2 regions of the Staphylococcus sp. SA22 genome follow, and region 1 is predicted to be linked to the other one. Evidence: riboswitches for the same ligand, from Rfam matches in the RefSeq annotation. Region 1 holds a riboswitch; the other holds the start of a gene.
The links. A riboswitch is a leader RNA that binds a small molecule or an ion and turns the genes downstream of it on or off. The one in region 1 is predicted to bind thiamine pyrophosphate.
Positions count from the first base shown of each region.

Region 2: it holds a riboswitch for thiamine pyrophosphate, as region 1 does, so the genes downstream of both, tenA (thiaminase II) here and ACXQH5_RS06460 (ECF transporter S component) in region 1, are expected to answer to the same signal.

Region 1 is NZ_JBSZQY010000005.1:115,702-120,791, reverse strand. Features, by position in the region: gene purD (phosphoribosylamine--glycine ligase) at 1-246, shown strand, start outside; gene ACXQH5_RS06470 (energy-coupling factor transporter transmembrane component T family protein) at 512-1,318, opposite strand; gene ACXQH5_RS06465 (ABC transporter ATP-binding protein) at 1,311-2,711, opposite strand; gene ACXQH5_RS06460 (ECF transporter S component) at 2,726-3,301, opposite strand; TPP riboswitch at 3,378-3,478, opposite strand; gene graF (glycopeptide resistance-associated protein GraF) at 3,885-4,019, opposite strand; gene auxA (lipoteichoic acid stability factor AuxA) at 4,171-5,090, shown strand, end outside.
Region 2 is NZ_JBSZQY010000019.1:160-5,249, reverse strand. Features, by position in the region: gene yidC (membrane protein insertase YidC) at 1-207, opposite strand, end outside; gene thiE (thiamine phosphate synthase) at 293-934, opposite strand; gene thiM (hydroxyethylthiazole kinase) at 936-1,727, opposite strand; gene thiD (bifunctional hydroxymethylpyrimidine kinase/phosphomethylpyrimidine kinase) at 1,711-2,541, opposite strand; gene tenA (thiaminase II) at 2,534-3,223, opposite strand; TPP riboswitch at 3,302-3,404, opposite strand; gene sceD (lytic transglycosylase SceD) at 3,611-4,306, opposite strand; gene ACXQH5_RS12340 (single-stranded DNA-binding protein) at 4,695-5,090, opposite strand.

The sequences.
Region 1 (5,090 bases):
CCTGATGCATATGAAAAAGGGCATAAAGTAAGTGGCTTTGATTTAAATGAAAACTATTTTGTTAGTGGATTAAAGAAGCAAGGTGATACCTTTGTTACTTCAGGTGGTAGAGTTATACTTGCCATCGGAAAAGGTGACAATGTACATGATGCACAGCGAGACGCATACGAAAAAGTATCTCAAATACAAAGTGACCATTTATTCTATCGTCATGACATTGCGAATAAAGCACTACAACTTAAATAAGTATATTTAAAAATACTAAGATTAGCTATGAACGAATCTATAACGATAGATTTTTTCATAGCTTTTTTAGTTGTAGAGTCTAGGACATTGATTTCTGTACCAAATTTGTGATTATGTATATGTAATAAAAAAGAGGCGCCACAACATGTTTGGATGAACAAAATAACATGTTTGTGGCACCTCTTTTGTTTAGTATGGAATAAATGGTTTTCTTTTTCTATACAATGAATTTCTAATTTAGTATCTATACAATTATGGATAAAATTTAACCTACACGACCAAGACGAACATCATCTATGCCCGTGATGGGTAAGGTGATTGAACAATAATATGCCAAAGTAATAATGGCAATTAAAACTATAATAAAGATTACATCTTTATATGAGAAAGGTACGTTGTAATAGTAAGTACGAGGACCATCTCTAAATCCTTTCGACTCCATCGCAACTGATAATTGATGAGCCTTTCTAATGTTTTGGCTTAATAGAGGTATGATTAAATGCTTAAATCGCTTTAATCCTCTATAATTTGCTGCGTCTATCATCTGATAGCGCATTTTTAAAGATCTGCGAAGCTGTATTAAAGAACTAATCATTAAAGGTATCATACGAATGGCAGCCATGAATGCATAAGCAACTTTTGATTTAACCTTTAAATGTTGCATTAAACTATAAAAAATCATGACAACCTGAGATGTGAGTGCGATTAAGATACCGAAAAATGAAATAGCAATGGTTCTTAATGAAACATGTAAACCACGAACTAAACTTTCTGTTGTAATATGGATAAATCCGAATTTCAAAATTGTATGGCTACCGTTCCCGTATAAAATCATGAACAGGGAAGAGAGTAATGCAAAGCCAATACTTATAGTTATAAAAATTGCTGTAATTTTAAACTGAGTACCATTAAACATCAATAAGAAAACTAACATTAAGATAGTGATATAAAGCATAAAATCGAAATTATGCACAAATATAATAAAGAAAAATAGTATAATTCCAAGAAATAGTTTCGTTATAATGTTGACATCATCAACAAATGATTGCCGAACTTTCCATTGCTCATACATTCGTATCACCATCACAATCTAGTAACGCACCATCTGAAATTTTAAGTCTTCTTGATGGATAACGTTCAATTATTTCATCGTCATGTGTAACCATGACAATACTTTGTCCCAAATTAATTCGTTTTTGGAAAAGTTTGATCAACTGGAATGTATTATGGCTATCAAGTCCAAATGTCGGTTCATCTAAAAAGATGATATCAGCTTTAGAACTTAGTGCGGTAGCTACGCTAAGGCGTCGTTTTTGACCAATAGACAACTCATAAGGATGTTGATCTTTTACATTTTCTAAATCTAAAAGTTTTAAAAGTTGTATCGTTTCATCATCACTTTGATCTTTAGAAAGGTGATTAAAATGAATGTTAATTTCATCATAAACCGAATTTGTTATAAATTGTAATTCTGGGTTTTGATAAACTAGATACATGTGTTTTGCTGCATGTTTAATTTTTGTTAAACGCTGATTTTCAAAATAAACATCACCTTGATATTTAATCAATTGCATAATTGATTCAAGCAAGGTTGTTTTACCACTACCATTTGCCCCTGTAATTGTAATCCACTCACCTAGACCAATTTCTAAATCTGAGAATGAGAGCAACGTTGATTTACCGCGAATAATACGTCCATTTTTAAATTGTAATAAGTGTGAGTTTGTTGTTGGAAAGTCAACACGACTTGGTGCGAATTCCCATGCACGTGGATGCCACACACCATATTCACTGAGTAAATGAACATACTTCTGTAATATGATTTCAGGACATTCATCGGCAATGATATTTCCGTTATAATCCATCAAAATGACGCGGTCGACATGATTCCAGATGTGTTTAACTTTATGTTCAACGATTACAACAGTTTGATCTTCCCAAAGTTCAATTAGTTTAGTCCATAAATCTTCCGTTGCTTGAACATCTAACATTGCTGTCGGTTCATCTAAAAACAATGTTTTTGATTGTTGAAGAATGGTTTCAACAATTGCCAATTTCTGTTTCATCCCGCCACTTAAATCTTTGATATACGTTTCAGGGGTAACATTTAAATTGACCATATTTAAAGCATTGATAATTAACGCATCCATGTCTTCACGTGGTACTTGTCTATTTTCTAAAACGAATGCAAGTTCTTCGTATACTTTTGGCATACAAAACTGGCTATCAGGGTCTTGGAAAATAACGCCACTTAATGGGTCAACGATTAGTTCATCATATTTCATAGGTAATTCAATTAAATTAGGAACAATACCACTTAATACATTCAGAAGTGTACTTTTACCGCAACCAGAAGGACCGAGTAAAAGTACTTTTTCTTTGTCTTGAATAGTGATATTTAAATGATCGAAAATTTTACGCTGACCACTTGGATATTTTAATCGTAAATCACTTACTTTTAACACTCTGAATGCTCCTCTTATAAGTTGTCGTAATCTTCTTTAGCAGCTGGTCTAAATAATTTTGTTACGCCTGTCTTATCTAAAGCTTTTACTAAAAGGTAAGATAGGACGCCGGCGACTACTGCACCACTAATTAATCTAAATACGATGAATAATGTTAAGTTCCAACCTGCAACTTCATTTAAATAACCATAGAAATAATCTATCGGGAAAGCCGCGATTGCTGTACAAAAACCTGCTAACATAGCTACCATAACTGAACGAGATTGATATTTAAAAATTGCAAAGACAAGTTCACACGCTAAACCTTGTATAAAAGCGTAAACGATTGTCGGAATATCGAAACGACCCATAATGATAGTTTCGCCGGCACCTGCAGCAAATTCAGCCAGTAAAGCAATACCTGGTTTTGGAATAATTAGATAGCAGACAATCGCTGCCATGAACCAAACCCCGTTTGTTAATTGTTCGAGGTGAAGGCCTGTAGCTTGCACACCATTGTAAACAAACCACCATAAATTGTAAATAACTGCGAATACTACTGAAATAAGTACGGTTACTAGTATTTCAGATAGCTTTAAACCTTTTGACATTTTTACATCCTCCTAATAAAAAAACGCACAACCATCCATAGGAAAGTTATGCGTTCACAATATATATTAGTAAAACATATGTATAGTAACACTTTCCTACGCTAGTTCAAGCTAGATCAGGTTCAAAGGGTTTGAGGGCAAGCCTCATCTCAGTATAAAACACCCCTAGTGTGTGCGATTTATTTAATTAATTATACTGTAAGACGTTTATAAACTTATGTCAATAGGTTGTCTTCATGAAATGTCGTTTAATTCGATTTAAAATTTATAATATTAGTATTGGATTTAAATTGAAGATGTAGTAGGAATGTTAGTAATTAAAGATATAAAAATATGTGACATGTAATAATATTGAGCTGATAAATGAAGAGGGGTACTTATCAATCATACCTATTTAACAACAGTGAAGAATCCGTGCATAATGGCTTATGAATTATAGTTTGTAAGGTAAAAGAGGGATACTTGCGTCGAGCGCAAGCAAAAAAGCCCCTAACAACTAAAGGTTGTAAGGTAAAAGAGGGATACTTGCGTCGAGCGCAAGCATAAAAGCCCCTAACAACTAAAAGTTGTAAGGGGCTCTAAATTAATTTAGTGTATCTTGGATATCTTGTTTTGTTTGATTAATATCTTCTGTTTTTTCTTCTTTTTTATCTTTTAATTTTTCTTCAACTTCTTTAGCTTTTTCTGCTGCTTTTTTATTTTGATTTTCATTAGACATGATTAATTCCTCCCAAATTGGATAATTATTTATATATAAATCTTACCCGGTTGTACTTTCGTTAAACTTTTCTAAGTCTATAGCACTATTTATTCATTTATCTAAAGACAACAACATTAGATTAATATATAATGATTTTGAGGTGAACATAATGTCTTTTCTTAGGAAACACGCCGAAATTATTTTTAGCTATTTAATCGGTATCGTTTCACTCTTCACTGGTCTCATTATTTTAATTAACTTGCCATTAATTAAACAATTAAATGGTGGTAAAAAAGTTGATACACATGTTCATAATGTGTGGGAATTTCTGAATGCATTTTTCAGTGAAATTATTAAAGTAATGAGTCGTTTTATAGGTAATTTCCCTATAGTTAGTGCAATTGTGATAATTATATTCGGTATTTTAGTTATGTTGATTGGTCATACATTACTTAGAACTATTAAGTATGACTATGATATTTCTATCTTTTTCTTAGTTATCGGTATCATGTACTTTATTATTACTCTTATATTAATGACACAAGTTTATGGATTCTTTGCAGTGATTTTCATTATTCCATTTACAATTCATATAGGATATATCGTCTATAAAGATGAATTGAATCAGGAAAATGTAAAAAATCATTACATGTGGATAATTGTGAGTTATGGTATAAGTTACTTAATTACACAAATTGCATTGTATGGCAGAATTGATGCTAATGAAATAGAGTCAATTGATATCTTAAGTGTCAATGCTTTCTTTATAATTATGTGGTTACTTGGTCAAATGGCTATTTGGAATTTCTTGTTCTTGCGCCGAGCTTTACCTTTAACAAAGCAAGAATTAGGTGAAGAGGAGCCAGAATTATCAAGAACAAGTAAAGGGAATGTCACGAATCAAACTAAAATTCACTTGAAACAACTCCAAGATAAGACTACAGAATATGCACGTAAGACAAGAAGAAGTGTCGATTTAGATAAAATTAGAGCTAAAAGAGATAAATTCAAAAAGAAAGTTAATGATATTATCGATATTCAAGAAGACGATATTCCTGATTGGATGAGAAAACCGAAATGGGTTAAACC
Region 2 (5,090 bases), on a different contig from region 1:
AATACGAATTACCAATACAAGGATAATAATAGCTAAACCATAATTGTCGTTTAATAAGTTATTTCCCAACCAATCCAATACATTTTTCATTGGATCTACGAATGTATTGTAGAAAAACCCACTACGTTTTTCAGGTTTAGAATAGTCACAACCAGCCAAAAAGACCATAATACCTAAAAATAATGGTAGTAACGCTTTTTTCTTCATTTTTCCACCTCTATCATTATATTCACATAGGATTTATTCTATCACATTAATGAGTACGTATGAAACAATAAGTGGAAAAATTTAACTAATTATTAAAAAAATCTTTGAATCGATTAACAGTCTTTTCAATATTTTCACTTTTAGAAATGGCTGAAATGACTGAAATTCCATTGGCACCTGCTTCTACAATCGGCGCCACGTTACTAGTATTTATACCGCCAATAGCTACAATCGGTAGTTGCGGATTCATTTCTTTAAATGTTGCAATCATTTCTGGACCTACTGGTGTATGCGCGTCATGTTTCGACGGCGTAGGATAGATTGGTCCAACACCTATATAATCAACATGAGTTAAATCAGATTTTGCATACTCATCTAAATCACTAATACTTAGTCCAATAATTTTATCAGTGAAATATTGTGCTATCTCTTTGACTTTCGCATCATCTTGACCGACATGTATACCATCCGCGTTAATTTCTTTTGCTAAGGATACATCATCATTAACGATAAAAGGCACATCATATTGATGACAGAGATGCTGTAATTCTTTAGCTAATACAAGTTTATCTTTTCCTTTTAAAGCTGATTCACCCTTTTCTCGAAATTGGAAAAGTGTAATCCCTGCCTTTAATGCTGCTTCTAATACTTCATGAATAGTTCGATGACTCGGAACATCGGAGGTCCCACAAATAAAATACACATTTAGATACGATTGGTTAAACATATTATTCCACCTCTTGAATGCGAATCCGTTGTTGATAGGTTGTTTCATTTAAATGATATAACGTATCAAGCAACAATGGTGAAAACGTACCAGGACCACCACAATTTTCATTTTCAGCAGCTACCTCAGCAGCAATATTAAATACGCTTACCGCTTCAATTAACGCTTCTATGTCTGGTTCTGTTTCTCTAAATAAAAATCCAGCAATAACGCCTCCTAATAAACAACCGGCTCCAGTTACTCGTGCTAATAATGGAGATCCATTAGCTAATACGATTGCTTTATCACCTTGAACAATAACGTCCTCTTTACCTGTGATTACTATTGCAGTTTTATATATTGCGTAAGCCTTTTTCGCTATTGCAACCGCATCAAGATTAGCATCACTATCTGTACCTTTCATAGTTGCTGTATCATCAATCAACGCTAATATTTCAGATGCATTGCCTTTAATTACTGATACTTTCGCTGATTTCAATAATAATTTACAAAATTGCTTTCGATATGTAGAAGCACCAACAGCTACAGGGTCAAATACAATAGGTAAGCCTGCCTCATTTGCCGTTTGAGCAATCGCAATAATATCTTGTTCATTTTGTGCTGTTAAAGTACCGATATTGATTAATAGCGCTTGTGCAACTTTGTAAAATTCTTCAGCTTCTTCGGGAGCTTCACTCATTGCAGGGCTCGCACCAATACTTAATAAACCATTCGCTGTAAAATTTTTAACTACATCGTTTGTATAACAAATTGTTAATGGGTTTTCAATACGTATTTTATTTAGATAATTCATCGTCTAATCCCTCTTTCTTTAAATATGCAAAATGATTCACCGGACCTCTACCACGGCCGATTTCAGGCGTATATTGTATACTCATTGAAATAAACTTTTTAGCCTTGTATACAGCCTCAAATAATGGTCTACCTTTTGCAAGTTCTGCCGTTATAACTGCTGAAAATGTACACCCTGTTCCATGCGTATGTTTTGTTTTAAATCGTTCATTTTCAAATGTTTGAACATCTTCTTTAGTAAATAAATAATCTTTTGCTATATCAGTATCATTTGAATGGCCGCCTTTAATGATGACACCTTTACTACCAATCTCATTAATAAAGATGCGGCCAGCCTGCATAATTTTTTCTTCACTATCAATGGTTAGTCCCGTTATTTCTTCAGCTTCTGGTAAATTCGGTGTTACTACATCAGCTAATGGCAATAACGTATGCTGCAAGTTTTGCTTTGTGTCATTATCCATTAATGAATCACCGCTTTTCGCCAACATAACAGGATCAATTACATACGGAATAGATTCATGTTGCATTAAATAATGACGAATCGTTTCCATAATATCTGCTGTAGCAATCATCCCCGTTTTAATAGCATGCGGTAAGGTATCGTTGAAGATACTATCAAGTTGTTCATCTACCCATTGATGATTTAAATTATGAATATGTTGTACGCCCAATGTATTTTGAGCAACAATACTTGTAACGACGCCCATACCATATACACCACATGAATGAAATGATTTTAAATCAGCCATTACGCCGGCACCACCTGTTGGATCAGTACCTGCAATGGTTAATGCTATTTTAGGTTTAATCATTTACTTTTCCTCCAAATTCCCATTGTTCTAGTGTCATAGCCATATTGAAAAATCGACGCTCATGTATGCAACTTTCTAAAAATACTTGTTTCACTTGTTCCAATTCCTTGTCAGACATTGATTCGGCTAATTTATTCATTAATGCCTCAAATACGTTAATTATGTCATCCATTTCAGTACTATAAAAATCAAACCATTTTGCCGTATCTTTTTCTCTATTAAGCTTATGATCACTTTGAGAGCGCTTAGCTAATTCTGCATAAATGTATGGACAAGGTGCCATTGCAGCAATTGTATAAATAGCATTTTCACGACTATGCGCTTGGAAATACATATGTTTTATGTAATGGTCGCCACTTGGAGGCCAAACTTTTGTTTTAATGATTTCTTCGTATGATTCACCAACAATTTGCGCTAAAATATCATGCGCAAGTACTTCACCTTCAACCATAAATTCTATTTGCTCTACTAAAAATTTTACGTCATTCATGCTATTCATTTTTGGAATTAACAAAGCATATAAGTTTGTGAATTCTTTTAAATAAGCTGCATCAGCTTGTAAATAGTGACGTAATGCATCAGCTTGTATATTGCCTAATAGCATTTTTTGAATAAAGTCATCCTCATAAATATCATTAATGATTGGCTTTGCAGCTTGGTACAATTTTTGTGAAAATTCCATTGTAAAAATCCTCCCTAAATAAAAAAACTACTTCCAACATGAAAGTAGTTTGATGGCAATGTTGCTATACTAGCCCCATCACTTCAATAACTACTTTCCTACGTTGGTACTAACCAAATCAGGTCATAAGGGTCTGAACAGTTCATCTCAGCCATATCATTAGGCTCCCCTAGTAGTTCCTTAGTATTCAATTGCAAATTAATCTTAGCAAACGGTTTCAACATTTTCAATTATTGTTGCTCAGTTGTATTATTATCTTTAAATAATAATTCTATAATGACATATATATTTGCGAAATAAAAAAGACCGGAACATATCGAGAATTCCCCGATATATTCCAATCTAAAAGTTACTTATATAACTATTGGTTAGCTATGCATAAATGGCTTATGCAGTAACCCAATGTCCAGCGCCACCAGTGTTATATAATTTTACTGCTGCGGCATCTTGAACACTTTCAGGAGCATTTGCTGGTGATACACCTTTATATTTAGCAGGTGCTACTGAATCCCAAGTTGATTGTAAGAATTGATACTTACCAGCTGCACCTGATGTTGGATTTACAGCATGAATATTGCCACCTGATTCACGTTGAGCAATTTGTTTTAGATGATCATTCACAATTACTGATGAACCTTCTGATGCTTTTGATTCAGTTGGTGTTGCAGTAACTTGTGAATTGTTTGATGTTGATGCTTGTGGTTGTTGAGTTTGAGCATTTTGTGGTGCTTCAACTTCTTGTGATTGTACTTGATTAGCTTGACCAGCTGATGGTGCAACATTATTAGTTGCAGGTGCTTGTGCACTCATGTCTGCTCCATTAGCACCTGTTGCATGGTAATTCCAAGCAAAGTGTGTACCATCTGATTCAAAGTGATAAGTAAACCCTTCATAGTCAAATGTATAATTATAAGCGCCAGCTTCAATTGGTTTTTGATTTAATGTTTGATCATTTGATTGCGCCATTTGCGCTAAAGATGCTTTATTTAAGTCCGCTTCACTTGCATGGGCTTCGTGACCTGCATTTCCTGCTACGATTCCTAAACCTACTGCTAATGATGATGCGAGTAATGTTTTCTTCATAATCTTAAAATCCTCCTACAAGTAATTTGTTTCTCTAAAAGTTTTACAGAGACTACTGTAACATCTGTAAAATCCGTGCAGGTTACAACAAAATAAAAAAATAGCCTTGTTTTTTACACAGTGATTACAACGAAATCCCCCATAATTTCAGATATGATTCTATCGAGAATTGTCATGACAGTAAAAATGTTTTTCATTTGCAATTTTTTATGTAATCGTTTTGCAATCTATGTCTATTTTCTATTAGAAAAACTACACAAAAAGACGACCTACACAACAGTACTAGTCATGTAAGTCGTTTTTAAGTGAGTATATTTCAAGTTAATTAGATCTATAAAAAATTTAGGATGGATTAAATGTATATTAAGGATGTTTAGGATAATTGGATTTAAATTTCTAATAAGTCATGATTATCTATATTTTGAGAGTCAATATCTAAAATACTATCTGAGAGAATTTCATTATTTTGGGATTTAGGGGACATAAATTTTATTGTTTCAACATATAATTCAGTGACAAAGTGTGTTTGTCCGTCTTTATCATACTTTCTTGATCTCATTTGACCAGTTATACCAACCAATGTACCTTGATTAGTATATTTTTCTATATTAGAAGCTAACTTGCCAAATGCTTTACAGAATAAGTAATCACAGACGATTTCTCCATTTTCATCTTTATAATTTCGGTGCGTTGCAACACAAAACGTTGCAATTTTTCTATCCTCCTTTTCAAATATTTGTGCGTCTTTCGTCAGTCTCCCGACAATTACGATTTTATTTAGCAT